Regions from separate parts of the Rhodococcus sp. NPDC060086 genome, predicted to be linked through region 1. Evidence: riboswitches for the same ligand, from Rfam matches in the RefSeq annotation. Region 1 holds a riboswitch; each other region holds the start of a gene.

The links. A riboswitch is a leader RNA that binds a small molecule or an ion and turns the genes downstream of it on or off. The one in region 1 is predicted to bind cobalamin.
Region 2: another riboswitch for cobalamin. It lies ahead of ACFWB0_RS14605 (ABC transporter substrate-binding protein); the one in region 1 lies ahead of ACFWB0_RS22490 (VWA domain-containing protein).
Region 3: another riboswitch for cobalamin. It lies ahead of ACFWB0_RS21580 (ABC transporter substrate-binding protein); the one in region 1 lies ahead of ACFWB0_RS22490 (VWA domain-containing protein).
Region 4: another riboswitch for cobalamin. It lies ahead of ACFWB0_RS02600 (FecCD family ABC transporter permease); the one in region 1 lies ahead of ACFWB0_RS22490 (VWA domain-containing protein).

The regions. Positions count from the first base shown of each region.
Region 1 is NZ_JBHWWZ010000057.1:14,927-22,538, forward strand. Features, by position in the region: gene ACFWB0_RS22475 (mycofactocin-coupled SDR family oxidoreductase) at 1-473, shown strand, start outside; gene ACFWB0_RS22480 (cobalt-precorrin-4/precorrin-4 C(11)-methyltransferase) at 466-1,221, opposite strand; gene cbiE (precorrin-6y C5,15-methyltransferase (decarboxylating) subunit CbiE) at 1,218-2,417, opposite strand; cobalamin riboswitch at 2,458-2,654, shown strand; gene ACFWB0_RS22490 (VWA domain-containing protein) at 2,688-4,583, shown strand; gene cobO (cob(I)yrinic acid a,c-diamide adenosyltransferase) at 4,583-5,197, shown strand; gene ACFWB0_RS22500 (cobyrinate a,c-diamide synthase) at 5,201-7,594, shown strand; gene ACFWB0_RS22505 (cobalamin biosynthesis protein) at 7,576-7,612, shown strand, end outside.
Region 2 is NZ_JBHWWZ010000023.1:544-8,155, reverse strand. Features, by position in the region: gene ACFWB0_RS14635 (sulfite exporter TauE/SafE family protein) at 1-609, shown strand, start outside; gene ACFWB0_RS14630 (HAD-IIA family hydrolase) at 681-1,439, shown strand; gene ACFWB0_RS14625 (WhiB family transcriptional regulator) at 1,506-1,751, opposite strand; gene cobU (bifunctional adenosylcobinamide kinase/adenosylcobinamide-phosphate guanylyltransferase) at 2,126-3,460, opposite strand; gene ACFWB0_RS14615 (ABC transporter ATP-binding protein) at 3,460-4,260, opposite strand; gene ACFWB0_RS14610 (FecCD family ABC transporter permease) at 4,257-5,219, opposite strand; gene ACFWB0_RS14605 (ABC transporter substrate-binding protein) at 5,279-6,172, opposite strand; cobalamin riboswitch at 6,255-6,380, opposite strand; gene ACFWB0_RS14600 (O-succinylhomoserine sulfhydrylase) at 6,414-7,612, opposite strand, start outside.
Region 3 is NZ_JBHWWZ010000052.1:6,401-14,012, forward strand. Features, by position in the region: gene ACFWB0_RS21575 (IclR family transcriptional regulator) at 1-732, shown strand, start outside; cobalamin riboswitch at 767-960, shown strand; gene ACFWB0_RS21580 (ABC transporter substrate-binding protein) at 1,012-2,052, shown strand; gene ACFWB0_RS21585 (FecCD family ABC transporter permease) at 2,139-3,101, shown strand; gene ACFWB0_RS21590 (ABC transporter ATP-binding protein) at 3,098-3,874, shown strand; gene ACFWB0_RS21595 (WhiB family transcriptional regulator) at 3,899-4,159, opposite strand; gene ACFWB0_RS21600 (short-chain fatty acyl-CoA regulator family protein) at 4,161-5,585, opposite strand; gene prpD (2-methylcitrate dehydratase PrpD) at 5,730-7,232, shown strand; gene prpB (methylisocitrate lyase) at 7,232-7,612, shown strand, end outside.
Region 4 is NZ_JBHWWZ010000002.1:188,482-196,093, reverse strand. Features, by position in the region: gene ACFWB0_RS02615 (FAD-dependent monooxygenase) at 1-1,001, shown strand, start outside; partial or broken gene ACFWB0_RS02610 (FAD-dependent oxidoreductase) at 1,141-1,908, shown strand; gene ACFWB0_RS02605 (SDR family oxidoreductase) at 1,988-2,647, shown strand; cobalamin riboswitch at 2,731-2,932, shown strand; gene ACFWB0_RS02600 (FecCD family ABC transporter permease) at 3,087-4,148, shown strand; gene ACFWB0_RS02595 (ABC transporter ATP-binding protein) at 4,148-4,948, shown strand; gene ACFWB0_RS02590 (ABC transporter substrate-binding protein) at 4,941-6,035, shown strand; gene ACFWB0_RS02585 ((2Fe-2S)-binding protein) at 6,056-6,907, shown strand; gene ACFWB0_RS02580 (FAD-dependent oxidoreductase) at 6,996-7,612, opposite strand, start outside.

The sequences.
Region 1 (7,612 bases):
GCGACATGATCGACGTCAACCTCACCGGTGTGTGGATCACGACCCGCGTCGCGGTGCCGCACATGCGTGAAGCAGGCAACGGTGGTTCGGTCATCCTCACCAGCTCGGTCGGTGGCCTGCGGGCACTGCCCAGTGTCGGGCACTATGTCTCCGCCAAGCACGGCATGATCGGCATCATGCGCACTCTGGCGATGGAGCTCGGCGAGGAGAGCATCCGCGTCAACGCCATCTGCCCGACGCAGGTGAGTACCCCGATGCTTCTCAACGAGCCGACGTTCAAGATGTTCCGTCCCGATCTCGAGCACCCGACGAAGGACGATTTCGCTCCGCTGTCGCAGATGATGCATGTGCTGCCGACCCCGTGGGTCGACGCGATCGACATCAGCAACGCGGTGCTGTTCCTCGCGTCCGACGAATCGCGCTTCATCACCGGCGTCTCGCTGCCGGTCGACGCCGGCGCGATGCTCAAATAGACCGGTCGCGCGCCGGATCGTAGAGATGTGAGCACGCCACGTCGGGTGTGTCCCGGACACCGAGGGCACGCCCGACGAGGATCACCGCGGTGTGCTTCAACTTCGCAGCCTCGACCTGGTCTGCGATGTCGGCGAGCGTGCCGCGCAGCACGATCTGATTCGGGCGCGACGCGAATGCCACCACCGCCGCCGGACAGTCCGGACCGTAGGTCTCGGCGAGTTCGGCTGCGAGCACGCGTATCCGGGTGATCGCCAGATGCAGCACCAGGCTCGCCTTCAGCCCCGCCACCCGAGTGAGCGCCTCGGTGTCGGGCATCGACGTCGACCTCGCCTGCGTACGGGTGAGCACGACCGTTTGCACGAGTTCCGGCACGGTCAGTTCGGTGCCGAGGGTCGCCGCGGCAGCGGCGTAGGCCGGGACACCCGGCGTGACGTCCCAGGCCACGCCCTCGGCGTCGAGGCGCCGGGTCTGCTCGGTCAGCGCCGAGTACAGCGACGGGTCGCCGGAGCACAATCGCACCGCGTCGAGTCCGCGACGGTCGGCGTCGACGAGGTGCGCGGTGATCCGATCGAGGTCGAGATGCTGGGTGTCGATGAGTTCGGCGTCGTCGTTGCAGTGCGCGAGGATCTCGGCGTCGAGATAGGTACCCGCGTACAGCACGACCGGAGCGGCGCGGAGCAGGCCGACGGCGCGCAGCGTCAACAAATCTACAGCGCCTGGGCCTGATCCCACGAAATGTACTGTCATTTTTCGCCTTTCACGACATTCCATTGCACCACCGGTCGCAGCGACTGCCAGCCGGTGAATGTTCCTATCGATGAGGCCTGTTCGACGGACAACCGCGACAGCTCGCCTCCATATTTCTTCCACCACTGCACGAGCACGGCCTCGGTCTCGAGGGTCACCGAATGCACGACGAGGCGACCACCCGGTCGCAGTGCCTCCCAGCAGGTGTCCAGCACACCGTCCCGACTCCCACCACCTCCGACGAAGATCGCGTCGGGGGTATCCAGTTCGGAGAGCGACTCGGGTGCACCACCTCTCACGATCGTCAGCGACGGCACACCGAGCCTGGCCGCGTTGCGCGCGATCGCGTCGGCGCGAGTCGGGTCCTTCTCGATCGCGATGGTGCGGCAGCGCGGATCCGTTCGGGCCCACTCGATGCCGACGGATCCGGCACCGGCACCCACGTCCCACAGCAGTTCTCCCGGCCGCGGCGCGAGTGCGCATACCGCGGCTGCCCGGATCGGGCGCTTACTGAGCTGACCGTCGTTCTCGAAGCACTCGTCCGGGAGTCCGGGGGCCGTGGACAGCCCTTCCGCCCCGACGCACTCGATGCACAGGAGACTGAGTTCCGGGGCGAGAGAGCCCACGAAAGTGATTGCTGTGCCGTCGATTCGATTCTCTTCACCGCCCAGGTCAGCGAGCACCGTCACTGCGGCATCCGCGAACCCCTCCTCCACGAGCAGCCGCGCGATCTCGCCGAGGCTCGACGACGTCGAGGTCAGCACGATCAGGCGTCGGCCGCGCGTCAGATAACGGCGCAGGGCGTCGACGTCGCGTCCGACGAGGGTGACCGTGTCGCATTCCTCGGCGGCCCACCCCATGCGGGCTCTGGCGAGAGTCACCGATGACACCGTGGGGATCACCTCGACGGCGTCGCGGCCGAGCCTGCGGATGAGGGTCGAGCCGATACCCGAGGTCAGCGGGTCGCCGGACGCGAGTGCCACGACCATCCCGGTATGCCGGGCCAGCAGGTCGTCGAGACCGCTCAGCAGCGGGGACGGCCACGGCTCGCGGACCGCGTCGGTCGGCGGGATCATCGAGAGGTGTCGTGCGCCGCCGAGGAGCGTGCCGGCAGCGAGCACGCGCTCCCGGCCGATCGCCGACACACTGCTCCACCCGTCGGCGCCGATACCGACGACCGTGATCCGTGAACCCATGGCCGTGAACCCTAACTCAGGACGTGTGGCTAGACTCGTCCGCGGCAAGACACTCGAAGGTGCCCTTCACAGGGATAATCGGGAAGCCGGTGAGAATCCGGCGCAGGCCCGCTGCGGTGACCCGGGAGTCGTCGATCATGCGCGTGAGCGCAACCACTGGACCGTCAGGTCCGGGAAGGTGATCGCACGACGCTCGACCGGGAAGTCCGAATACCGGCCTTCGAACAGTTGCCGAAGTGGACATCCCAGCGGGAGCCTGTGGAGGTTGGAATGCTCGTGTATCCGTTCAGCGCGGTCGTCGGTTCCGACGACCTGTCGCTGGCCCTGACGTTGTGCGCGGTGTCGCCGTCGATCGGCGGAGTGCTGGTGCGCGGCGAGAAGGGCACCGCCAAATCGACCATGGTTCGCGCGCAAGCAGCACTGTTGCCGCAGGTCGCGGAGGTCGAGGCCTGCCGGTTCGCGTGCGACCCGTCCTTCCCCGACCCGCACTGCCCCGACGGCCCTCATCCGGTCGACGCGCAGTCGCACCTCCGGCCGGCACGGCTCGTGGAGTTCCCCGTCGGCGCGAGCGAAGACCGGGTCACCGGGTCGCTGCATCTGGGCAAGGCCCTGTCTGCCCGAACTGCCGAATACGAACCCGGTCTGCTCGCCCTCGCTCATCGCGGAGTCCTGTACGTGGACGAGGTGAATCTGCTGCACGACCACCTGGTGGATCTGCTGCTCGACGCTGCCGCCATGGGTCGGTCCACGGTGGAGCGCGACGGGGTGTCCGTCGGCCACGCCGCCTCGTTCGTCCTGGTGGGCACCATGAACCCGGAGGAAGGCGAGCTTCGCCCGCAACTTCTCGACCGGTTCGGTCTCGCCGTCGACGTCGCGGCTCCACGCGACCCGCAGTTGCGCGTCGAGATCGTGCGTCGCCGAATGGCATTCGACGCGGATCCTGAATCGTTCGTCGCGCAGTGGGCGCAGGCCGAGGCCGAGTTGTCCCGGCGGATCGCTGCAGCGCGCGACCGCGTGTCGGCGGTGCGCCTGAGCGACGCTGCCCTGGTGTCGATCGCCGAGATCTGCGCGGCGTTCGACGTCGACGGCATGCGCGCCGATCTCGTCACCGCCAAGACCGCGGTCGCACATGCGGCGTGGGCCGGTCGTGACGAGGTGACCCGCGAGGACGTGGCCGTGGCCGCGAAACTCGCGTTGCCGCATCGGCGGCGCCGCAACCCGTTCGACAATCCCGATACCGATGATGATCTGCTCGACGAATTGCTGAATCGTCCCGATTCGCAGCCTGATCCCGACCTCGATCCCGACGACGACCCCGACGGTGGCGGCGCGCCCGACCCGGAAGACTCCCCGGCAGACTCAGCGTCCGGCTCGAGTGGCAGCGCCCCGACCTCGGTGGATGCGCCGGCCGATCCGTACCGGACACGACTGTTCTCCGTCGACCGCACCGGGCGTGGTGTCGCGGGTCGCCGGTCGAAGGCGGCAACCACCATCGGGCGCACCGTCGGCGATCGTGCGGGCGACAGCGGCCCCGTCCACCTGCCCGCCACCATCCGCGCCAGCGCCCTCGGTTCGGACGGGTGGCAGGTGCGACGCAAGGTCGTCGAAGGGCGGGAAGCGAACCTCGTGCTGCTGTGCGTCGACGCGTCCGGTTCGATGGCAGCGAAGCAGCGGATGACGCAGGTCAAGACCGCGATCCTTTCGCTGCTGCTCGACGCGTACCGACGTCGCGACACGGTCGGTCTCGTAACTTTCCGCGGCGACGACGCGACCCTCGTACTGCCCCCGACGAACTCGGTCGACATCGCGGCGGCGCGCCTACGGGAGCTTCCCGCCGGTGGCCGCACTCCCCTCGCGGAGGGCCTGGCCGAGGCCGCCGAGACCCTCCGCCGGCATCGGTTGCGCGACCCGGATCGGCGGGCGCTGCTCGTCGTCGTCACCGACGGGCGCGCGACCTCGGGTGCCGACGCGGTCGCCCGCTCGCTCCAAGCCGCCGACGTCCTCGCTGCCCAGGGAGTCGCGGCGGTGGTCGTCGACTCCGAGACCGGTCGCTTCCGGATGGGGCTCGCGGCGCAGCTCGCCGACCGGCTCGGCGCCGAATATGTGCAGGTGGGCGAGGTTCATGCCGATGCCCTCACCTCGATCGTGCGTGGAAGGGCAGCCTGATGCCGAAGGGACAACCCGAGGTCGTACCGAACGACGGGCTCACCACCCGCCAGCGCCGCAACCGGCCGCTGCTGATGGTCAACACGGGCGACGGCAAGGGCAAATCCACCGCCGCGTTCGGGTTGGCGTTGCGCGGCTGGAATCAGGGCTGGTCGGTCGCGGTGTTCCAGTTCGTCAAGTCCGCGAAGTGGCGGCTCGGTGAGCAGACGGCGTTCGAAACCCTCGGTGAGCTGCACGACGAGCGCGGCACGGGCGGCGCCATCGAGTGGCACAAGATGGGCTCGGGCTGGTCGTGGTCGCGCAAAGAAGGCAGCGACGAGGACCACGCCGCCGACGCGCTCGCGGGGTGGCGTGAGATCCAGCGACGCCTCGCCGCCGAGCAACACGGCCTGTACGTCCTCGACGAGTTCACGTATCCCATCAAGTGGGGTTGGATCGACGTCGACGAGGTCGTGCAGACGTTGACGTCGCGGACCGGGCACCAACACGTGATGATCACCGGGCGCCGCGCCGACCCCAAGCTGATCGAGGTCGCCGATCTGGTGACCGAGATGACGAAGATCAAGCATCCGATGGATGCGGGGCAGAAGGGCCAGAGGGGCATCGAATGGTAGAGGATGCAGCATGGTAGAGGGTGCAGCGTGGTAGCCATTCCGCGCTTCGTCGTTGCCGCACCGGCGTCCGGACACGGAAAGACTACCGTGGCAACAGGTCTCATGGCTGCCTTGCGTCGCGCCGGGCACATCGTGTCGGGGCACAAGATCGGCCCTGATTACATCGACCCCGGGTATCACGCACTCGCGACAGGCCGCCCCGGACGCAACCTCGATCCGCACCTCGTCGGCGACGACCTGGTTGCACCGCTGTTTCTGCACGGCGCGGACGGCGCCGACGTCGCGGTAGTCGAAGGCGTCATGGGACTGTACGACGGGATGCTCGGCACGGACGGATATGCGTCCACTGCCCACGTCGCCGGCTTGCTGGGCGCGCCGGTGATTCTCGTCGTCGATATCTCGCACGCGTCGCGGTCGATTGCCGCAATCGTTCACGGCATGGCGTCGTACGACCGGGGTGTCCGCCTCGCCGGTGTCGTTCTGAACAAGGCGGGGTCGACGCGGCACTCGGACGAGGTCATCGCCGCGCTCGAGTCCACCGGCATCCCCGTCCTCGGTGTACTACAGCGCGACGACGGGATCTCGGCGCCGTCGCGGCATCTGGGACTCGTACCCGCTCAGGAACGTGTCGAGGCCGCCGGGCAGCTCGACCGTCTCGCCGCGCAGATCTCCGAACACATCGATCTCGGCGAGGTCCTCCGGATCGCGCATTCCGCATCCGATCTTCCCGATACACCGTGGGAGCCTCCCTTCACCGGCGCCGACGGTCCCGTGATTGCTGTGGCAGGCGGGCGCGCATTCACGTTCCGCTACACCGAGACCGAGGAGATCTTGCGCGCAGCCGGATGCCGGACGGTCACCTTCGACCCGTTGCGCGACGAGGCCCTACCCGACGACACCGCCGGTATCTATCTCGGTGGCGGATTCCCCGAGGTGCATGCCGCGGACATCTCCGCCAATGCGCCCTTGCGCGAACACCTTCGCGTTGCCATCGCAGGTGGGGTACCCACCGTCGCCGAATGTGCAGGCCTGCTGTACCTGTGTCGCGACGTCGATGGCACGGACATGGTTGCAGCGCTGGACGTCTCCGCACATATGACGCCGCGGCTGACACTCGGCTACCGCACCGCGATCGCGCCCGCCGACGGTCTGCTCGGTCCTGCCGGAACCCGGGTGACGGGTCACGAATTCCACCGCACCACCGTCGAACCCGGCTCCTCCCCCGCCTGGCTGCTGAACGGACGTCCGGACGGCTTCGCGACCGCGACGCTGCACGCGTCGTATCTGCACACGCATTGGGCGGGGCATCCGCAACTCGCGGAGCGTTTCGTCGCTGCTGCTCGCGCAGCCACTCCGGTGGCCGCACCACCTCGGAAGCCCCGTGTCGCGGGGGTGGACCTGCATCATCACGGCGACCGCGACGCCACCGACGGTCTCGTCGACCTCGCGGTGAACGTGTCGCGGAGGTCGCGGCCGCGGTGGCTCGACGACGCGTTGCGATCCTCGCTCGATTCTCTCGACCGCTATCCCGACTCCGGTGCCGCTCGCGCCGCACTCGCACGGCGGCACCGGCGCAGCATCGAGCAGATACTACCCACCGCGGGAGGCGCCGAAGCGTTCACGTTGATCGCGCGGGCGCGACCCTGGCGGATGCCGGTGGTGGTGCATCCGCAGTTCACCGAACCCGAGGCGGCCCTGCTCGCTGCCGGTCACGAGGTGCGGCGCGTGTTGCTGCGCGCCGACGAGGGGTTCCGACTGGATGCCGACGCGGTGCCGGGCGGCGCGGATCTCGTGATCGTCGGCAATCCCACCAATCCCACGTCGGTGCTGCACCCGGCTTCGACGCTGCGGTCGCTGGTGCGTCCGGGCCGTGTCGTGGTGATCGACGAGGCGTTCATGGATGCGGTGCCGGGCGAAACGGAATCGCTGTCGAACGAGAGCATCCCCGGTCTGATCACGGTGCGGTCGTTGACGAAGACGTGGGCGATCCCCGGGGTGCGCGCGGGATACGTCGTCGGTGACCCCGCGGTGCTCGCCGATCTCGCGGCGCAACAACCGCCGTGGTCGGTGTCGACGCCCGCTGCGGCAGCGATGATCGCATGCGCCGCACCGCAAGCCATCGACGAGGCAACCGTGCTCGCCGACGAGATCGTGACCGACCGAGCCGCGCTCGTGGAAGCGCTGATAGGTCTCGGGCTGGAGGTCGCGGGAGACCCCGCCGCTCCATTCGTTCTCGTCCGGGTTGCGGTGGGGACACGGGAAGAATTGCGTTCGAAGGGATTCGCGCTACGCCGCGGCGACACGTTCCCCGGGCTCGGCGACGAGTGGGTGCGGATCGCCGTCCGCGATCGTGCCACGACCGCAGCCCTGGTCGACGCATGGCGGTCGATCTTGTGAGCGTCCCGTCACGAGCCG
Region 2 (7,612 bases), on a different contig from region 1:
GGGATATCGGGAACCTGGGGATATCGGAAGGAACTGCGGGGCCAATGGCCGCGGCTACGCTGGCAGATCCCCGCATCCTTCGTCGGAGCCATCCTCGGCGCGTGGCTGTTGTTGACGCTGCCGGAAACCGTGTTCGAGACGATCGTGCCGGTGCTGCTGATCCTCGCGCTGCTGCTCGTCGTATTTCAGCCGAAGATTCAGAAGTGGGTGCTCGCGCGGGCCGGAGGCGACGCGGACGGCGCTCTCGGCCCCGTCCGGATGACAGTGCTGATCGTGGGCACCTTCGCGGTGGGCATCTACGGCGGCTACTTCACGGCGGCCCAGGGAATCCTGCTGATGGGCCTGTTCGGTGCGCTTCTGCACGACCACATCCAACGACAGAACGCGGCGAAGAACCTGCTGTCACTGATCGTCAATGTCGTCGCCGCGACGATGTACATCCTCGTAGCATTCGATCGGATCAACTGGACCATCGCGGCGCTGATCGCAGTGGGATCACTGATCGGCGGGTGGCTCGGCTCCCACTACGGCCGGCGCCTGTCGCCCGTCGCGCTGCGCACAGTGATCGTCGTGGTCGGCCTGATCGGTCTGTACCGGCTCCTCGCCTGACGTTCCGGTGAGAGACTGTGCGGGTGAGTTCGGATGACGCCCCTGCCACCGCACCGGTCTGGAACTACCTCATGGACATGGACGGCGTCCTCGTACACGAGGACGCCCTCATCCCCGGAGCCGACGCGTTCCTCGAGGAGCTCCGGACGAACGAGATTCCGTTCATGGTGCTCACCAACAATTCGATTCGCACTCCGCGCGACCTGAGGGCGCGGCTCCTGAGGACAGGCCTCGACGTGCCTGCGGAATCCATCTGGACCTCGGCCCTGGCCACCGCGACGTTCCTCGCGAATCAACGACCCGGCGGCAGTGCGTATGTCGTCGGCGAATCCGGACTCACGACCGCACTGCACGACATCGGCTACGTACTGACCGATAGCGACCCGGACTATGTGGTGCTCGGCGAGACCCGAACCTACTCGTTCGAGGCGATCACGACCGCGATCCGGCTCGTCGAACGTGGTTCCCGGTTCATCGCGACGAATCCTGACCCGACGGGTCCGTCACCCGGAGGGTCGCTCCCCGCGACCGGTTCGGTCGCCGCGCTGATCACCCGCGCCACCGGCCGCGACCCGTACTTCATCGGCAAGCCCAACGCCCTGATGATGCGATCAGCGCTCCGGGCGATCGGTGCGCACTCGGAGCACACTCTGATGATCGGCGATCGGATGGACACCGACATCGTCTGCGGCCTCGAAGCCGGGCTCCAAACATTGCTTGTACTCACCGGAATCAGCACCCACGCGTCGGTGGAACTGTATCCCTACCGTCCGACGCGGATCATCGACTCGGTCGCCGATCTGGTGGGCCGAACCGGCAATCCGTTCTGACGCGAACGTGAACGGTGTCCCGGGTCAAGCCTTTTCACTCGAGCGCTGCGTACACGAACAGCAGCGTCAGCGAATGATCTTGCCGCGACGGTACTCGTGGCCACCCCACACGCCGGACTGCTTGTCTTCGGAAGCATAGGTGCGGCAGGAATCGAGGATCGGGCAACGGGCGCACACGCGTGCGGCGTAGTCGAAGTCTTCGCTCGGGTCCGGAAACCATCGGTCGGGGTGGGCGTCACCGCGGCATGCGGCGACGTCCCAGTCGGGAGCGTCGTAGGTGGGAGCAAGCAGGTCTGCCAAAGTCATGGTCATCGGTCTGTCTCCTTCCGGGCCGTCGCGGCACAGGTGTGTCCCACGCAGGCAGCGGGGACTCGAGTCCTTCTGGATTGCACATTCTCGACGTGTGAACGGCCCGGGGTGTCACGGTGAGGCGACTGGCAACCCGGGGCGCACACACCCCGGGAATCGGGGTGTCAGCAGCTGAATCCGGTTGGTCGACCGGACTTTTCGACTTCATGGTCGAGGAGTCGGATCATCGATCGCGATCCATTCCACACATTTGGCCTGGTACGCATCCGAGTCCTCCTCTCCATGTTCTGCCCGCTGGCACCGAGGATCCAGTGTGCCACGATTCGAGGCAGGAAACTAGGAAATGTGGCCCACGTCCAATTTGCGCGCGTTGTGTGTCAGCGCAACGGCATAGGGATGCCCGCGACGACCAGCGTCACCGAATCCGACACGGACGCAACCGACGCGTTGAGTCGGCCCAGCAGATCACGGAACAACCGCCCGGACGCGGTGGCAGGCACCACCCCGCTGCCCACCTCGTTGCTCACTGCAACGACGGGAACACGACACGCCTTCCATGCGTCGAGCAGTTCGTCGATGTCGGCGTCGACGGCCGCCACGTCGCCGCCGTTCCACACGTCGTGCACGTCGAGCCGCGCGGTCAACCACGTGCCGAGACAGTCGATCAGCAGCGGCTCCGTGGCCTCGCGCAAGATCTCCGCAACATCGACGGTTTCGATCGTCGACCACGTGCCGGGCCTGCGTTCGCGGTGCAGCGCGACACGGTGCGCCCATTCGTCGTCGCCTTCGCGGACACCTCCGGTTGCGACGTACACCACCGATCCGTACGCCGCAGACAGTTCCTCGGCGTGACGCGACTTCCCCGAGCGGACCCCGCCGAGTACCAGCGTCCGCGACGCTCTCGATCCGGCTCCCACCCGCAGTACCTCCCCGTCGGTGCCCAGGCGGGCACCGCAGTTGCGCACACGTTCCCGAAGCTGTTCGATCGGCGGATTGTGGTGCCCCAGATGCACCGCGACGACATCCGTCGAGTCCACCACGGCGCCACACCCCCGCAGGGCCTCGACGGTCTCCGCGAACTCGGGTAGACCCAGATGCCCTGGTGAGAGCTCGGAACGGTCGCCGAACGTCTCCTCGAGGAACACCGCATCGAACGCGGCACCGCGCACCGTGTCGAACCAGGCCGGGGGTAGCGGCCCGGTGTCGCAGGCCCACAGGATCCGCGACCCGTCGGGTCCGGCGACGTCGTACAGCACAGCATCGCCGTCGCGGAACACCCGGTGTTGTGCTGCCAGTACCCGCACCGTGTACTCGCCGACCGGCAGTTCGTCGCCCGCCTCCACCGGCACGAACCGGACCGGATCGTCGGGCCCGGCCCACGGCCGGCACACGTCGAGGGCATCTGCCGGGCCGATCACGTCGACGACATGCCCCGCCTCGACCCACGACCGGAAGAGCAGAGCCTGCGGGCCCAGATGGTCCGGGTGTGCGTGGGTGAGGAGGATGTGGCGCACCTCCGCGAGGGTCCGGCCGAATCGCACCGCCGCGCGCGGCGCTTCCGGCCCGCAGTCGAGCATCAGCACGTCGTCGACCAATGCTGCCGTCTGGCCGCGGATCTCGCGCCTGCCCGCCGCGTCCACACACGATCCGCACCGGCAGAAGGGGCTCGGCCACCCGTCCGCAGCTCCGGTACCCAGCAGCAGTACTTCCATCACGGCTCCTGTGCTTCGACGGGTCGGGGGTGGTCGCGCAAGGGCAGCACCGCCCGGCCTGCGGGACGGTCGAGTACCTCGACGCGCGCACCGTAGATGTCGGCGATGCGCTCGACGGTGAGGACTTCCGTGGGAAGACCGTCGGCGACGATCCGCCCTCGGTCCAACAGCACGAGCCGCTCACCGTACTGGCTGGCCGACGTCAGATCGTGCATGGCCGCAATCACCGTCAACTCCCCTTCTCGTCGCATCGAGTCGACGAGATCGAGCACCTGCTGCTGATGGCCGATGTCCAGGGCGCTGGTGGGCTCGTCCAGCAACAGGACCTGCGGTTGTTGCGCGAGCGCGCGGGCCAGCACGACCCGTTGCAGTTCTCCACCCGACAGCGCGGTCGCGAGCCGCGATGCGAAGTTGTCGAGTTCGAGCCTCGTGATGACCCGCTCGACGATCTCACGGTCGCGCGGGGTTTCACTCCCGAAGCGGGGAATGTGTGGGGTGCGGCCGAGATGGATCAGCTCACGCACGGTGACGCCCTCGGGAACGATCGGTCGCTGCGGCATCAACGCGACCGCACGCGCGACGGCGCGGCGACCCGAGTGCCGAGGGGTCACCCCCGCGACCTCGACGTCCCCTGCCGCGGGCACCAACCCTGCGAGCGCGTGCAGCAGCGTGGTCTTGCCCGACCCGTTGGGACCCACGAGCGACACCCACTCCCCCGCGCCGACGACGAGTTCGACGTCGTGCAACACCTGTACGCCGCCGCGCTCCGCGCACAGGCCACGGCACATCACCTCGTTCATGCCACACCCCGGCTCCGCCGCAGCACCACGAGGAAGAACGGCGCGCCGATCGCTGCGGTCACGACACCGATCGGCAGTTCGGCCGGCGACATCACGGTGCGGGCCAGGACGTCGGCGAGCACGAGGAATGCCGCGCCGATCATCAGCGACAACGGCAACAACAGTCGGTGTCCCGGGCCGATCAGCAGCCGCACCGCGTGGGGAATGACGATGCCCACGAACCCGATCAGGCCGCTGGCCGAGACGACGGCGGCGGTGCCGAGTGTCGCGATGCACACGAGGATCAGCCGCACCCGGGCCGGGTTGATGCCGAGGCTGGAGGCTTCGACGTCGCCGACCGACATCACGTCGAGGGTGCGCCGGTGCAGCATGATCACGACGATGGAGACGATGACGTACGGCAGTACCGTCCGCACGTCGGACCAGCCGTCGGTGGACAGGCGTCCGAGCATCCACGAATACACCTGACGCAAGGTGTCGTCGTGGAGTTGCATGAAGAACGTCTGGATGGCGTTCGCGAACGCCGCGACCGCCACACCGGCGAGGATGATGATGACTTCGGTGCGGCTGCCCCCGACGGTGCGTCCGAGCGCGTAGGTCGCGCCCACCGCGAGCATCCCACCCGCGAATGCGGCGACGGGCACCCCCGCGAATCCGGCGGCGCCGCCCACCACGATTGCGAGTGTCGCGCCGAGGCCCGCACCGCTCGAGACGCCGAGGAGGTACGGGTCGGCGAGCGGATTGCGAAAAACGCCCTGGTAGGCGGCGCCGGCGATCGCGAGCATCGCTCCGACGATCACACCGAGCACAACCCGGGGCATGCGAATGTTCCACAGGATCGCCTGCTGTCGCGTGTTCAGACCCGAGTCGACGTCGACGAACGGAATCTTGTCGAGAATGTCGAGCAGCACACCGCGCGGGGTGAGCCCGGCGGGACCGACGAGGATCCCGACGAGCATCGCCGCGAGGAGAAGGATCACCGCGCCACCCAACACGAGTGCGCGGCGACGCGAGGTGATCACGGCGCAGGCTGGCCCGCGGGAACGGCGGTGACGATTGCGGCGAGTTCACGCACGAGGTCGACGACGCGCGCACCCCATCGGCTCGCGATGTCCTCGTCGAGGACGTGGACCTGCCCGTCGCGGACGGCGGTGAGCTCCGCCCAGCCGGCGCGTTCGGCGACCGTCTCGGGCGTGACACCGCAGCACTGCGAGTCGGCGAGGAAGATCAGGTCGGGGTTCTGCTCGACGATGTACTCGGAGGACAGCTGCGGGTATCCGTCGCCGCCGGTCGCGATGGAGGTCAGGCCCAGCATCGAGTAGATCTCGCCGATGTAGGTGTCGTCGGTGACGCTGTAGAACGTGTTGTCCAGTTCGTGGTAGTACCGCAGCGGTGTCTCACGCTCGGGCACGGATGCGACGATCTCGTCGATCTCGGTCTGCATCTGCGCGACGAGTTCGGCGGCGTCGGCGACGTGGCCGGTCGCGGCACCGACCTGCTCGAGCTGGGCGTAGGTGTCGTCGAGAGTGACGGCAGCGGGAAGAAGCAGGACCTCGACGCCGGCATTCCCGAGTCCGGCGACGAGGTCGCCGTTGTCGTCGGTGGCGACGACGAGATCGGGGTCGTAACCGAGAATGGCCTCGACGTTGGGGTTGTAGCCCGACAGTTCGGTGACCGGGACGCCCTCGGGGTAGTCGGACTGGTCGTCGACGGCGATCACCTGCTCGCCCGCACCGACCGCGTAGAGCATCTCGGTGGTGGTCGGACTCAGCGACACGATGGCCTGCGGCGTCCCGGACTCTGCAGGTGCAGTGCTGTCGGACGCGGCATCGTCACCGCTACTGCAGCCGACGATCACCAGGGCAAGAGCGGCGACACCGGCGGTGAGAAACCTGCGGGAAGTGAGTGGCACAGCCATCCTCCGTGGCTCGGAGGACGAAAACAGCACGGCTGCAACGACGAGTTGCGGCACGATACCGTCCTTCGTCCGAGGACCAGTATGTGTCCGCGGCGCCGGCTGACCTGGCTTACCCGGTGGAACCGGGATCACAGTTGCGGGACAGCTCCGGGTTTTCACCGGCTTCACCGAAAACGCTGCGGGCGCCCTGCCCGACTGGCAGAGCACCCGCAGCGTATCCCACAGCGTTTCCGGGTCAGGCGAGCGCCTGCGCCAGGTCTTCGAGCAGATCCTCGTGATCTTCGAGGCCCACCGACAGGCGCACGACTCCGTCGGACAGGCCGATCGCGGCGCGCCCCTCCGGTCCCATTGCCCGGTGGGTGGTGGTCGCGGGGTGGGTGATGAGTGATTTCGTGTCGCCGAGGTTGTTGGAGATGTCGACGATGCGCAACTTGTTGAGCAGTTCGAACGCACGCTTCTTGCCTTCGCCCTCGGGGGCGTCGAGTTCGAAGGTGAGGATCGTGCCGCCGCCGCTCATCTGCGACGTCGCGAGCTCGTATTGCGGGTGCGATTCGAGGTAGGGGTACTTGACCCAGCGCACCTTGTCGTTCGACTCCAGGAACCTGCCGAGACGCAACGCGGAGTCGACCGCGGCATTCAACCTGACGGGCATCGTTTCGAGGCCCTTGAGGAGCGTCCACGCGTTGAAGGGGCTCAGTGACGGACCGGTATGACGGATGAGGTTCTTGACGGGCCCGTCGATGTAGTCCTGGGGGCCGAGGATCGCGCCGCCGAGCACCCGGCCCTGACCGTCGATGTGTTTGGTGCCGGAGTACACGACGATGTCGGCGCCCAGATCGAGGCTGCGCTGCAGCAGCGGGGTGGCGAAGACGTTGTCCAACACCACCTTTGCGCCTGCTGCGTGCGCCATCTCGGAGACCTTGCGGACGTCGACGAGAGTCTGCATCGGGTTCGACGGGGTTTCGAAGAACACCGCGGTGGTGGGCACCGACAGCGCCTGCTCCCACTGATCGAGGTCTTCACCGTCGACGAACACCGTCTCCACACCCCAGCGGGGCAGGATCTCGTTGCACACCACGAAGCACGATCCGAAGAGGCTACGGGCCGCGACCAGACGATCACCCTTGCCGAGCAGCGCCGCGAGGGCCGTGAACACCGCGGACATTCCCGATGCCGTGGCGTAGCAGGCTTCGGCGCCGTCGAGCAGCCGCAACCGCTCCTCGAACATCTTCACGGTCGGGTTACCGTAGCGGGAGTAGACGAAGTGGTCGACTTCGCCGGTGAACGCCTGCTCGGCGGCCTCCGCCGACTCGTACACGAACCCGGAGTTGAGGTACAGCGCCTCGGAGGTCTCCTCGAAACCGGAGCGCATCACGCCGCCGCGCACGCCGAGTGTGGCCGGGCGAACGGAATCGGGCAGCGGCTTGCTGAACG
Region 3 (7,612 bases), on a different contig from region 1:
TCGGGAGGGCATGAGCCGCGAGCCGTTCAACGCGCCCTCGCGATGCTCGAGGCCGTCGCCACTCTCGGTGCGGGCGCGTCGGCGCGAGACATCGCGACACTGACCGGCACCCCGCCTGCGACCGCATACCGGCTCCTCAACCTCCTCGTGGCCGACGGGTATCTCGTGCGTGTGGAGGACCTATCGGGTTTCGCGCTCGGGTGCCGGATCCGCGAACTCGCCTCTGCCGCGCCCGATCCGTTGCAACACGTCGACTCGGGCCCCGTCGTCGAAGAGTTGCGGAGCCGGACTCGGTACGGCATCTACCTCGCCTCCTACAGCGGTGGGCGAGTACACCTGGTGGATCGCGACCCCGACCACGAACTGCCCGGCGAATCGACGTGGACGACGCACCTGCATGCGTCGGCGATCGGCAAGTTGCTTCTGGCGCAGCGGCCCGAACTGATCGGCACCGGCCGACTTCGCCGCGTCACCGAGCGCACCAAGATCGAGCCGTCGGAACTGGCGGCGGAACTGCGGGGCGTCCAGGATTCGGATGCTGCGTACGAGGTCGACGAGAGTCGTATCGGGCGGACCGCACTCGCCGTGCCCGTGCGTTCGAGCGACGGACGACTCACCGGAGCGTTGACGGCCACAGGACGCACCGGAAGGCTCGACGTGAATGATTCGGACGTCTGGGAGCTGCTGCGGTCGTACGCCTCTTTGCTTCGGGAGTCACGAGCCGTCCTCTGATCACGAGCGGACCGAGGTGGACGAGGCATCCACGTGTTCGGAGGCCGAGGCCGGTCTTGTACTGTTCGAACCGACGTAGGGAACACCGGTGCGAATCCGGGGCTGTCCCGCAACTGTCACCGAGGAGCGATTCCCCAATTCATGGTCACGGCCCGCACGGGTTGGAAGGCCGGGGGAGAGCGTCGATCCGGGAGCCAGGACACCTGCGCCGACCGAGGCAACACCACGAGGATGGACATGAACACTCCGATATTCGCCGCCCGCACGGGGCGGCCCACAATGCTGCGTGTCGGTGTCGCACTCATCGCTGCGGCGATGACCGTGGCAGGTTGCTCGTCGAGCGACACCGAGACCGATACCACCGAGCAGGACATCACCGCGTCGTCGACGTCGAACTACCCGCTGAGCATCGAAAACTGCGGGCGCACCGTCACGATCGATGGGCCTCCCCGGCGGGCTGTGTCGCTCAACCAGGGGTCGACGGAGATCCTGCTGTCGCTCGGCCTGGCCGACCGCATGGTCGGCACCGCGACCTGGACCGACCCGGTGCGCGAGAACCTCGCGGCCGAGAACGAGAAGGTCCCGCGCCTCGCCGACAACAATCCTTCCTTCGAGGTCGTGCTCGACACCGAACCCGACTTCGTGTCGGCTTCCTTCGGGGGCACCCTCGGCGAGGGCGGAGTCGCGACATCGGAGCAGTTCGAGCAGATCGGGGTCCCGTCGTACCTGTCGCCCACCGACTGCGACGGCAAGGACGACGACAGCGTCAACTCCGACGGCAACCGCACCGAACCCCTGACGATGGAGTCGGTGTACAAGGAGATCCGCGAACTCGCCGCGATCTTCGACGTAGCCGAGCGTGGAGAAGATTTCGTCGCCGAACTCGAGCAGCGGTACGAGGTCGCTGCGGGCGAGATCGATGCCTCCGGAGCGTCGCTCGCGTACTGGTTCGCCGACACCGCCACCCCGTACGTTGCGGGCTGCTGCGGATCATCGGGCATCATCACCGACTCCGTCGGTGCGAAGAACGTGTTCGACGACACCACGAACGAGTGGCCGCAGGTGAGCTGGGAATCGATCCTCGACCGTGATCCCACGGCACTGGTGCTCGGCGATCTGAGCCGGCGCAGCATCGCGGGCGACGCACTCGACAGCAAGATCGAATTCCTCGAATCGAATCCGGTCACCCAGCGTCTGACAGCTGTGCAGAACCAGCGGTACATCGTCGTCAACGGTGCCGACATGAACCCGTCGATCCGCACGATCGACGGGATCGAGAAGGTGGCCGGCGCTCTGCGCGAGTGGAACCTCGCGGGTTGATGGTGTCGGCGACGAAAGACCGGTCGCCTGCCGAACGTACCCCGGTCGCAGCGGTCGTCGTCGTGGTCGGGCTCGCGGTACTGGCGATGTCGATCGCTGCGACGGTCACGATCGGCCCCGCCGAACTCTCTGTGTCGGACGTGTACGCGGTCATCTTCGATCGGATCGGTCTGGCGGACAGTTCGGTGAGCGCGATCCGCGAAGGGATCGTGTGGGAGTTGCGACTGCCGCGGACCCTGCTGGCCGCGGTGTGCGGAGCGGGTCTCGCGGTGTGCGGTGTGATCATGCAGTCGTTGCTGCGCAACCCGCTGGCGGATCCGTTCGTCCTGGGTATCTCGTCCGGCGCATCGACCGGCGCTGTGATGGTCGCGGTGCTGGGTATCGGCGGCGGTGCCGTGTCGCTGTCGAGTGGTGCGTTCCTGGGTGCGCTTGCGTCGTTCGCGCTCGTGCTGCTGCTCGCCACCGGCGCAGGGGGCGGGACCTCACGTGTCGTACTGGCGGGTGTTGCAGGAACACAACTGTTCTCGGCGTTGACATCGTTCATCGTCATCTCGTCTGCCGATGCCGAGCGCACCCGTGGGGTGCTTTTCTGGTTGCTGGGGTCGCTGTCCGGCGCTACGTGGAGTGACGTCGCCCTGTGCGGTGCCGTGTGCGGGCTGGGCATCGTGGTGTGCATGCTCCGGGCGTCCGCGCTCGATGCGTTCACCTTCGGCTCGTCGACCGCCGCGACGCTCGGGATCTCGGTGGGACGCACCCGGCTGATGTTCCTGTTGGTGACCGCTCTGATCACCGCCGTGCTGGTCAGCGCCGCGGGAGCGATCGGGTTCGTCGGTCTCGTCCTACCGCACGCCGCACGATTCCTGGTGGGCCCCCGGCACAGTCACCTCGTACCCGTCACCGCTGTGGTGGGTGCGGTGTTCATGGTGTGGGTGGATGCGGTGGCCCGCACCGTGTTCGCACCGCAGGAGATACCGGTGGGTGTGGTGACCGCTCTGATCGGTGTGCCGGCCTTTGCGCTGATCCTGTTCCGTACGAGGAGTACGCCGTGACACTGTCCGTGCAGTCGCTGCGATGGAGCCGCGGTGGGAATCTCGTCATCGACGACGTGACGATCGATCCCGTGCAGGGCGAGACGATCGGGCTGCTCGGACCGAACGGCTCGGGCAAGTCGTCGCTGCTGCGCCTGCTCGCCGGCATCGATCGTCCCGACCGAGGCGCGGTGACTCTCGACGGAACCGACATCGGCAGTCTCGGTCGCAGGGATCTCGCGCGCAGGGTCGCGATGGTCGGTCAGCACGCGCACACCGAAGTCGACATCCGGGTACGAGATGTTGTGAGGCTCGGTCGAATTCCGCACTCCGACGTCTTCGGACGTGACGAGGGCGGAACGGACGCCATCGAGCGCGCGCTCGCGGTGACGGGGATGGTCGAGTTCGCCGACCGGCTGTGGCGCTCGATGTCGGGTGGAGAGCGGCAGCGAGCGCAGATCGCCCGCGCCCTCGCGCAGGAACCCGAGGAACTGCTACTGGACGAGCCGACGAACCATCTCGACATCCAGCATCAGCTCGACATCCTCGAACGGGTCGCGGCGCTGCCGGTCACCAGCTACGTGGCGCTACACGATCTCAATCTCGCGGCGATGTTCTGCGACCGGGTCGTGGTGCTCTCGCATGGTCGTATCGTTGCGCACGGCACTCCGTCCGCGGCACTGACCGCAGACCTGATCGAGAAGGTCTACGGGGTGCACGCGACGGTAACGGTCGACGACGGGGCGCCTGCGATCCGCTATCGCAGGTTGCGCAGCTCCGTTGCCCGTGCGTGATTCTGGTAGTCCTGGATGTCGAGATCACGCACGGGTGAGTGATTTTCTTTCCCGTTCCGAGGTGCCACCCCAGATCCCGAACTGTTCGCCGGTGTCGACCGCGTACCGCAGGCACTCGTCGACGACGGAGCAACCGGAGCAGATCTGCTTGGCGTGGTTCTCACGGCGCGACCGCTCCGTGGGCGTTTCGGCGTCCGGTCCGAAGAACGGCGACGGGCCGAAGAACCGGCAGTCGGCCTGCGCCCACCAGTGGACATCGGGATCGAGATGTCGTTCGTTGCCCATCTCACCGGCTCTCCGAGGCCGAGTACGGAACGAGTCCCGCGTTGTTCTCGTCGATCCGGATGGTGCGGCCCAGATGTGGGAACGCCCGCTGGGTGCAGGACGGACGGTCGCACACCTTGCAGCCCGCGCCGATCGGTGTGGTCGTGTCAGGATCGTCGAGACGCAACCCTCTCGAGTAGACGAGTTTGTCGGCGTAACCGAGATCGCAGCCGAGGCCGATCGCGAAATCCCTTGTGGCGGCGAGATACCCGGGCGTTGCTTCATGGGTGGTGCGGGCGATCCAGAGGTAGGTGCGGCCGTCCGGCATCTGAGACACCTGCGTCAGGATGCGACCCGGTGATGTGAACGCATCGTGCACAACCCACAGCGGACAGCTACCGCCCACACGGGAGAAGTGGAAAGCGGTGGCGGACTGCCGCTTCGAGATGTTTCCGGCGCGGTCGGTGCGGACGAAGAAGAACGGCACCCCGCGCTGCCCGGGTCGTTGCAGTGTCGACAGCCGGTGGCACACGGTCTCGAAGCCCACCTCGAACTTCGCGCCGAGAAGATCGATGTCGTAGCGCAGGGCCTCGGCGGAGCGAAGGAACTGGGTGTACGGCAGGATCAGCGCGCCGGCGAAGTAGTTGGCCAGGCCGACGCGAGCAAGGGCCCGTGAGCGTTCGGGCAGTGCGTCGGCACCTGCGACGATCGCGTCGATGGTGTCGGCGTGTGCGATGAACGCGAGCTGAGTCGCCAGCTGGAATGCGCGTTGGCCGGGGGTGAGGCGTCGCGCGAGGGTCAGGACCTTCGCGACCGGGTCGTACGACCGTTTCGGTCCGATGCGGTCGGGTTCGTCGGTGCGGATGGTCACGGTGATGCCGTGTTCGTCGTGCAGCAGGCTGCTCAGCTGCAGATCGAGCCCGCCCACTGTCAGTCCGCGGCTGGTGAACAGTTCCTCGGCAGCATCGTCGAGTCCGGCGATATGGTTGCGGCGGTCGTAGAAGAAGTCGCGGACCTCCTCGTAGGGGGTCGTTGCGGTCTGGTCGGCGACGACTCCCGGATCGCCCGGGGCGAGCTGCTCGAGCTGTTCTGTAGCGCCGCGCAGTCGGCGGTGCAGCGACACCAGTGCGCGTGCTGCAAACGGAGTGCGCGACAACAGTTCGTCGATCTCGGCGGCGGAGACCGCAGTGGTGTCGGGGTTCTCCGCGAGCACCTCCTGGAGGTCCGCGAGGAGACGGGCGTCGGTGTCGGCAGCGAAGAACACCATGTCGAGGTCGAACATCGAGTTCAAGCGCAGCAGTACCGGCACGGTGAGGGGACGGTGGTCGTTCTCGAGCTGGTTGACGTAGCTGGTGGACAACCCGAGCGTGGTCGCGAGCGCGGTCTGGGTCATCCCGCGTTCCTCCCGCAGGCGGCGCAGACGGGCCCCGGCGTACATCTTCTGCATGGGTGCGAATCTAGCATCCTGACCTTACGCAATCTTCGCAAATTTGCTCGATGTGTTCCGCAAAAATAGTCATTTGCAAGGCATTTCCAACTTTGTTAATCCTGCGTAGCGTGCAAACCGAAGCGCCGACGTTCGGAGGATCCAGTGAAGACACATCTCGTACGCACCCATCGGTCCGCGGAAGAATTTCCGAAGGAAGGGCACCTTGCGTGGCGGATCGCGGAGGTTGCGACCGACCCGGTCGAGGTTCCGGACGACACCGCAGACATGATCGTCAACCGCATCATCGACAACGCCGCGGTCGCCGCCGCGTCGCTGACCCGCCGGCCCGTGTCGAACGCGCGTGCCCAGGCCCGAACGCACCCGTACACCCCGGGTTCGACGGTGTTCGGGGTCGGCGGCACCTACTCGCCGGAGTGGGCGGCGTGGGCGAACGGGGTCGCGGTGCGCGAGCTCGACTTCCACGACACCTTCCTCGCTGCCGAGTACTCCCATCCGGGCGACAACATCCCGCCGATCCTCTCGGTGGCCCAGCACGCCGGACGTAGCGGTGCCGAGTTGATCCGAGGCCTCGCCACCGGCTACGAGATCCAGGTCGACCTGGTCCGTTCGATCTGCTTGCACGAACACAAGATCGACCACGTCGCGCATCTCGGCCCGTCCGCCGCAGCCGGCATCGGGACACTCCTCGGGCTCGACACCGAGACCGTGTATCAGGCCATCGGACAGGCCCTGCACACGACGACGGCCACGCGTCAGTCCCGCAAGGGCGAGATCTCCAGCTGGAAGGCCTACGCTCCCGCTTTCGCGGGCAAGATGGCCGTCGAGGCCGTCGATCGTGCCCTTCGCGGCGAGGGCGCCCCGTCTCCCATCTGGGAGGGTGAGGACGGTGTGATCGCATGGCTGCTCGGCGGCCCGAAGGTCGAGTACAACGTGCCGTTGCCGGCACCCGGAGAGGCCAAGCGCGCGATCCTCGACACGTACACCAAGGAACACTCGGCCGAGTACCAGAGCCAGGCTCCGATCGATCTCGCTCGCCGCATGCGAGAGCGCATCGGCGACCTCGAACAGATCGAGTCGATTGTGCTGCACACCAGCCATCACACCCATGTCGTGATCGGTACCGGCTCGAACGATCCTCAGAAGTTCGACCCACACGCGTCCCGCGAAACTCTGGACCACTCCGTGATGTACATTTTCGCGGTCGCATTGCAGGACGGTGTGTGGCACCACGAACGTTCCTACGCACCCGAGCGTGCGCAGCGTCCCGACACGATCGCGCTCTGGAACAAGATCTCCACCGCAGAGGACCCCGAGTGGACGCGCCGGTACCACTCCACCGACCCCGCGGAAAAGGCATTCGGTGCTCGCGCCGAGGTCACGCTGAAGAACGGCGAGGTCATCGTGGACGAACTCGCCATCGCGGACGCCCACCCGCTCGGTGCGCGTCCGTTTGCTCGCGACCAGTACATCGAGAAGTTCCGTATCCTCGCCCAGGGTGTCGTCGAGGTGTCCGAGCAGGACCGCTTCCTCGACACCGCGCAGCGTGTCGCAGACCTGCAGGCCGGTGAACTGGGTGGTCTCACCTTCACCGTCACCGACGACGTGCTCGCACGGGCACCGAAGCTGCCGAAGGGCCTGTTCTGATGACGGGACTGATCGCTGCCTCCACCACTCCGGCGGACAAGCGCATCGTCTTCCGGAAGGGCCTCGAATCGGGCACCATCACGCGTCTTCCCGGCGCGATCAATCCGCTGACGGCCAAGCTCGTCCAGGAGATCGGTTTCGAGGGCGTCTACATCTCCGGCGGAGCCTTTTCCGCAGGGTTGGCGCTGCCGGACATCGGGTTGACGACGCTGACCGAGGTCACCGCACACAGCGCGCAGATCGCGCGGGTCACCGACCTGCCGGTGTTCGTGGACGCCGACACCGGCTTCGGTGAGCCCATGAGCGCCGCTCGAACCGTCACCGTGCTCGAAGACGCCGGTGTCGCCGGTCTGCACCTCGAAGATCAGATCAACCCGAAG
Region 4 (7,612 bases), on a different contig from region 1:
AGGTGATCTCCAAGGGCGTCCTGCCCAAGAACCTCGTCTTCCGCGATGCCGTCACCTCCGAGATCCTGACCAAGGTCGATCTCGGGCGCGAGTACCAAGAGCACTACGGCGGCGTGTACTTCGTGGTTCACCGCTCCGACCTGCATTCCGTGCTCGTGGAGGCTGCTCGCAAGGCCGGCGCAGACCTGCGCGTCAATTCCTCCGTGAACGACGTGGTGACCGAGGGCGACCGGGTACGCGTCATCCTCGAGGACGGCTCCGAGCACGTCGGTGACGTCGCTCTCGGCATGGACGGCCTGCACTCGCGTCTGCGCCCGAAACTTCACGACGACAAGCCCGTCGGCTCAGGCTACGTCGCCTTCCGCGGTACTTTCCCCATGAACGAGGTTCCCCTCGAGGAAGAGATCGAGGACGTCGTCGGCTACATCGGCCCGCGCTGTCACTTCATCCAGTACCCGCTGCGGGGCGGCGAGATGCTCAATCAGGTCGCGGTCTTCCAATCACCCGCGTTCCTGCGCGGCGAAGAGAAGTGGGGAAGCCCGGACGAGCTGGCTCACGCCTACGACCACTGCCACGACTCGGTCAAGGAAGCCCTGAAGTACCTGTGGACCGACCGCTGGTGGCCGATGTTCGACCGCGACCCGGTCGACGACTGGGTCGACGGCCGCATGATCCTGCTCGGCGACGCCGCCCACCCGCCGCTGCAGTATCTGGCATCTGGCGCGGTCATGGCCCTCGAGGACGCCAGGTGCCTGGCCGACTACGCTGCTGAGGGCCTTCGCGGCGACGCACAGAACTGGCCGAAGATCCTGCGCGACGTGAACGCCGAGCGCGCACCGCGGTGCAACCGCATCCTCACTGTCGGTCGCATGTGGGGCGATCTGTGGCACCTCGACGGCGCAGGTCGTGAAGCGCGCAACGAGTTGTTCCGCACCCGCGACACGTCGAGCTACAAATACACCGACTGGCTCTGGGGTTACAGCTCCGACCACAAGGGCTGAGTCCGCGGCGTCGCCGAAAGATGGCCGATCGAGGGCAGCGCGTTGTCGTCCATGCGTCCCACTCTGGGATCTTCCCCTGGTGGAGGCGCAAGTCCTGCATCGTCTGGATGCCCTGTATCGACGCGAATAGAGTGTCGCCATGAGTACGCTGCGCGTCGCCGTTGTCGGCGGCGGGATCATCGGCGCCGCCACGGCACGCCGCCTTGCAGTGCTGGACCACGACGTCACCCTGTTCGAGAAGGAGTCGTCACTCGCAGCGCACCAGACCGGTCACAACAGCGGTGTGGTGCAAGCAGGCCTGTAATACACCCTGGGGGGCTTGAAGGCTCGCCTGTGTCGGCGCGGTGTCGATCTGCTGGAGAAATTCGTTGCGGAGAAGGGCATCCCGTACGACGACTGCGAAAAGCTCGTCGTCGCGTTGGACGAGTCCGAACTCGATCGACTCGACGCAATCGAGGCTCGTGCGACCGCCAACGGAGTCCCGGCCATCCGGCGAATCGGTGCCGACGAGATCACGGCGATCGAGCCGCACGCCGTGGGCATCTCCGCGCTGCATTCACCGCAGACCGCGATCATCGACTACGCCGCAGTCAGCCGCGCGCTCGCCGACGAGGTGACGGATGCGGGCGACTACCGCCTGCTGAAACCCGCGGCCGCCTCGAAGATTCGTGGCCTGATCCATCCGGTGCCCGACCCTCGCTACCCGTTCCTCGGGGTGCATCTGACGAAGCGTATCGACGGTGAAGTCATGTTGGGGCCCAACGCATTTCTCTCGCCCGGACGCGAGACCTACGGTGGAATCCACGGCTCGTGGCGCGACCTGCGCAATGCACCCTCCCCCGGAGCCACGTCGTCGATGGCGATCGCCGAGCATCTCGTCGACGCGGCACTCGAACGGCTGCGCTGACGTGGTTCGGACACACGGACCCGGGCAGGCAGGCATGCTGGGAGGCGGCACTGATCCCGAATACCAAGGAGCACCCGACATGGCACGCATCGCACTCTTCGGCGGACACGGCAAGGTCGCACTCCATCTCGAGCGATTGCTTGCCGACGCCGGCCACGAGACCAGTGCGTTCATCCGCAACCCCGACCACGCCGACGACGTACGAGCGGCAGGTGCCACACCGGTCGTCGCCGACGTCGAACAACTCGACATCACGGCGCTCGCCGAACTGCTGCGGGGGCACGACGCGGTGGTGTGGTCTGCAGGCGCCGGCGGCGGCGACCCCGCCCGCACGTATTCCGTGGACCGCGATGCAGCGATCGAGTCGATGACGGCCGCGCAGGAAGCGGGCGTGCGCCGGTACGTGATGGTGTCGTACTTCGGGGCTCGGCCGGATCACGGCGTACCGGAGGACAACAATTTCCATCCCTACGCCGAGGCGAAGGCCGCCGCCGATGCGCATCTGCGGGGCACCGATCTCGAATGGACGATTCTGGGGCCGAGCGCGCTGACGTTGGACCCGCCCACCGGGCAGATCGAGATCGGTGGCCAGGGCGCGAGCGACACGGGGCAGGTGTCGCGCGCCGATGTCGCTGCCGTCGTCGCTGCGGTGCTCGAACGTCCCGAGACCGCGGGTCGTACCATCGAATTCAACAACGGCGATACCCCGATCACCGAGGCGCTCGACGCGCTGCTCTGACGAGCAGTCACCGGCGTGACAATGGCCGTGGGCTCGGAATCTCGCACAGGGGATCCGAACTCACGGCCATTGTCACGCCTGTGTTACGTTCTCCACGAGTCAGACGCAACCCTGACGCAGATCATGCGTCGGAAACGCAAAGGGAATCCGGTGAGAATCCGGAGCTGTCGCGCAGCGGTGAAGGTGACCGACAGGGCACGTGCCACTGGACCGGAAACGGTCTGGGAAGGCGTCCTGTCGGAACGATCCTGAGTCCGAAAACCTGCTGGCTCGCCGAATCACAGACTCGGGCCTCGCGATTGGGCCCCTGATACGAGAGAACGAACGATGCACCCCCAGATCAGTTACCTTGCCATGCCCATTCATGCCCCCATCTCCGCGCCGGGGGTCCCTCTCACTCCTCCATCGGGAATCGAATCGACCCCGTCGGGCAGCTGAGGTGCTCGAGGTCGCGAAATCGCCGCGACCCACTCGGGTTCCGGCGATCCCGCTCCTGGTCTTCCTCGGCGTCTCCGTAGTTGCCAGCGGATTCCTGTCGCTGACCTTCGGGTCCGAGCCGGTGCCTTTCTCCGCCACGTGGGACGTCGTGCGAGCCCACTTCACCGGCGGTGTAGGTCCTGATCCGGTGTACGACACGATCATCTGGGAACTGCGAGCTCCACGTATTCTGATGGCGCTGATCGTCGGCGCCGGTCTGGCCATGGCCGGCGCCGCGATGCAGACTTTGGTGCGAAACCCCCTCGCCGATCCATATCTTCTGGGGATCTCGGCAGGTGCCGGCGTCGGGGCCACACTCGTCATCATGTTCGGCGTGCTGACCACACTCGGCGTGTGGGCCCTGTCGTTGGGCGCACTGCTCGGCGCTATGGTGGCCGGCGCCGCAGTCTTCGGCGTCTCCATGGCACAGGGCGGATTGACACCACTTCGGCTGATTCTGACCGGTGTGGTCATGGCTTCGGCGTTCTCATCCGTCTCCAGTTTTCTGGTGTTCCTCAGCGACGACCGAGATGCCGTTCGCTCGGTCCTGCATTGGACGCTCGGAAGCGTTGCGGGCTCGATGTGGAAACAGATTCTTCCTGCACTGCTTGTCGTAGTCGCGTCCGCCGTCATTCTGTTCGCGATCCACTCGTGGCTCGATGCGCTGGCGAGCGGACCGGACGTTGCCAGAGCGCTCGGCGTGCCCGTCCAGAAGCTTCGGCTCGGACTTTTCGCATTGTCGTCGATCCTGGTGGGTGTGTTGGTCTCGGTGTCCGGTGGCATCGGATTCGTCGGCCTGATCATGCCGCATCTCGCCAGGCTCCTGGTAGGTGCGCGCCACCGGGTCGTTCTCCCGGTCGCTGCGCTCGGCGGCGCGCTGTTCCTGCTGTGGATCGATATCGCAGCGCGGGTGCTGCTGAGCCCGGAGGAACTCCCCCTCGGCGTGATGACCGGCCTCGTGGGGGCGCCGGTGTTCCTCTTCCTGCTAGGACGGCGACACTACAGCTTCTCGGACGGTGACTGATGCATATCCAGATGCGAAACATCGGCTGCCGGATCGCCGGAACGGACATTCTGTCGGGCATCGACCTCGACTTTCCGGACGGCGCGATGATCGCCCTGGTGGGAATCAACGGAAGCGGCAAGTCGACGCTGCTCCGGACCCTCGCAGGCTTGCGCGCTCCGGCCGAGGGAACCATCACCATCGACGGCCAGGACCTCTATTCCCTTCCACCTCGTGCGCGGGCCAGAACGATCGCCTATGTCGGTCAGGAGGAGACACCGCCTCAGGATCTACTGCTCGGCGAGATGGTTTCCATGGGCCGCATCCCCCACCGATCTCCATGGTCTTTGGGAGAGGAATCGGACCGGGAAGTGACGCTCCGCGCGCTGGCCACCGTCGAATTGGCCCATGCAGTCGACCGCCGCTGCGATCAACTCTCCGGCGGCGAGCGACGCCGCGCGATGCTTGCCCGAGGACTCGCACAGGAATCAACCCTGTTGATCCTCGACGAACCAACCAATCACCTCGATATTCGTCATCAGATCCATCTACTCGAGACCCTGCGCGGTCTCGGCTGCACGGTGGTGGCCGCAATGCACGACCTCACACTCGCCGCGTCGCACTTCGACCGGGTCGCCGTGCTTCACGACGGCACGCTCGAAACATGCGCCGACGCGCACGATGCCCTGTCCCCGGCAACTGTCGCACGCGTCTTTTCTGTTCCTGCAACCCAACTCACCGATCCCGCGACCGGACGACAGCACCTGGTGCTCGGCTCCGATGCAGCAGGGATCCGACCACCAACGGAGAACCATGCCTGATCATCCGAAGTCCCGTTCGACGATGCGGTCGCGCACACCGGCGCCCGCATCACTCGCCGTCGGCCTCCTCGCAGCCACTGTGGCACTCGCCGGGTGTAGCAGCGGCACCGACAGCGACGTTGCCTCCCCGGACGGTCATGTCACCGTCGAGAACTGCGGACAGCAACTCACCTTCCCATCGCCCGCAACCGCGATCTACGCCAACGACAGCCAGATCCTGTTGAATCTGCTTGCACTGGAGGCAGACAACCGGATCACGGCGATCAGCGGTATCCGCAATTCACGGCTCGACCAGCTTCGCGGCATGTACGGCGCAGAGCGCATCGACGCCTTACCCATGACATCCGAGGAGTCCTTCAATCTCGAAACCATCCAGGCTCAGCGCCCCGATGTCGTGATGGCAGGACACGGCTGGGGCTTCAGCGTGGAAAAGAACATCACGCCGGAACGACTGAACGACGACTTCGACATTCCTGCGTACACAGTCACCCCGACATGCCTTCCCGGTTCGATGGAGGCGATGTCCCCGTGGGATGAGGCATACGCCGATCTGTCGAACATCGGCAGCATCGTCGGCCACGACGACATAGCCGCGGAAAAGATCGAGGAGTTGCAGCAGCGTCGCGAGGAGATGGAATCGGCCCCACGGGCAGCTACCGCACCCACCGTCATGTACGTCACCTCGGTGTCGAACGAAGGTGTGTCGAGCGCGGGGAATCCCCACTTGTTCACGTCCATCATCGACGTGACGGGGGCGCGTAACGTGTTCGACCACGTCGACGAGAAGAGTCCGAAGATGTCTTGGGAATCGGTGACCGCCGCGAACCCGGATATCATCGTCCTCACCGATACCGGAGATGGCTCCGGCGCATTCGAAGCGAAGTTGGCTCTACTCACCGAGAATCCCGCAACTCGCTCGATGGATGCCGTGACGCAAGGCCGAATTCTCAACCTTCCCACCGACATGGGACGCAGCGGCGCTCTGATGATGGACTCGGCAGAACAACTTCGGCAAGCGCTCGAAGAGGTGGAGTTGTTGCCGCAGAGCGAGATCGAACCACGGATGGATCTGGGCTCACTGAGATGACCGACCGAAGGCGGCGTGCGATGACGGACATTTCACTCACGAACGCGGAAGCTGTACTCACCGAACTGATGAGTGCACTGCCGGTGAGTGAGCACGCTCCCCTGGTACTCGACACGGGTTCGCACGAGATCCCCGGCTCCGCGATCCTCGATCCGGAATGGATCGGTAACGAGTTGCACTTGCGCGCCGCGCGGTGGGAGGTCGACGACCCACTGATCCTGGGGACCGTGCTGTGGCGGGCGATCAGCAACTCGGTGGTGCTGCCGACGATCGCGAGCCTGTTCGTGACGGGCACGGGATTGAGCCCCGCGCTGCAGGACGTGGTACTGCATCGCCGCGCACTGACCGGTCGCGACATCGACTTCACCCCCCGCGGTGAGACCTCGACACTGGACGGAACTTTCTCGCCGAACAGAAAGATGTACGGACGCTTGGTCGGCGCACGGTCCACTCGTGTCCTCACCACATCGGCCGAGTCTGCGCTCACCGAAGCCCTGGGGTCGGGAATCGAATACATGGCGTCCCTCTGTGGGAAGGGTGAGCGGCGACTGTGGGCCGTGGCGGTGGACTCCATCGCCACGCGGTTCCTGTGGGCCGGTGCCGCCACCGGACGGGTGGACGAAGCGATGGACGCTGCGCGCGCGACGGTGCTGCGAATCTCGGAACAACTCCCGGGACCTCGGTTGCCGGACCCGCGATTCCAGTCCGTTGTGTCCGACGTCCAGGAACCGCCGTGCACCTTCGTGCACAGGGTGTCGTGCTGCCTCTTGTACAACGGGCCGCACGGAGTGAAGTGCTCGACATGCCCTCGTCAACACCCCGACGTTCGGCACGAACGGCTGGTGGAACGCGTCCGACGACAGAACCGGTAGTAACGCGATACAGGCACAGAATGGCCGAATGTCGCCTTCATCCAATCCAACTGAACGAAGGTGACATTCGGCCATAGTGCAGCGGGGATCAGGCCTGCGGTGCAAGCACCTCGACGCGCACCGGGGAGGTGTCGGAGGCGGCCGCGATGGCCTCCTCGAACTGCCGGTGATCGACCTGGGATCCGAGCATCAGCGCGAGCCGGGCGAGGAAGCCTTCGCGATCGTCCTCGGCGACCTGGTCGAGTGCGGTGGACAGGCCCAGCCACACGTTCTCACGACGCTGCTCGTCCTCGGTGACGTGCTCGGCCGGACGCGCGGGCAGCGCGTCACCGGCCGGTGCGGCACCGGACCGCAGTGCGCCCGCGACACCGGACAACTGCGCGACCGGCACGCGGCACAGCAGCAGACCGTCGGGACGGATGACGAATGCTTCGCCGGGGGTCGCGCCGAGCGCATCCGCCAGGTCGGCAGCGTCGAGGACGGTGACGCCGTCGGCGGCAGCACTGTCGACGGCGAGTGCGCGCACGCTCTCGGGCGACAGAGCGGTGCCGAGTTCAGTGGCCGCGGTCGCGAGCGCGACGCTGCCCGCCTCGTCGAGTCCGACGCCGAGCACTGCGAAACCGGTGCCACGCGCGACGTTGAGCGAGGTGTCGACACCCTCGATGCGAATCTTGCGGTCCTCGACCGGGTCGCCCGGAAGCACCC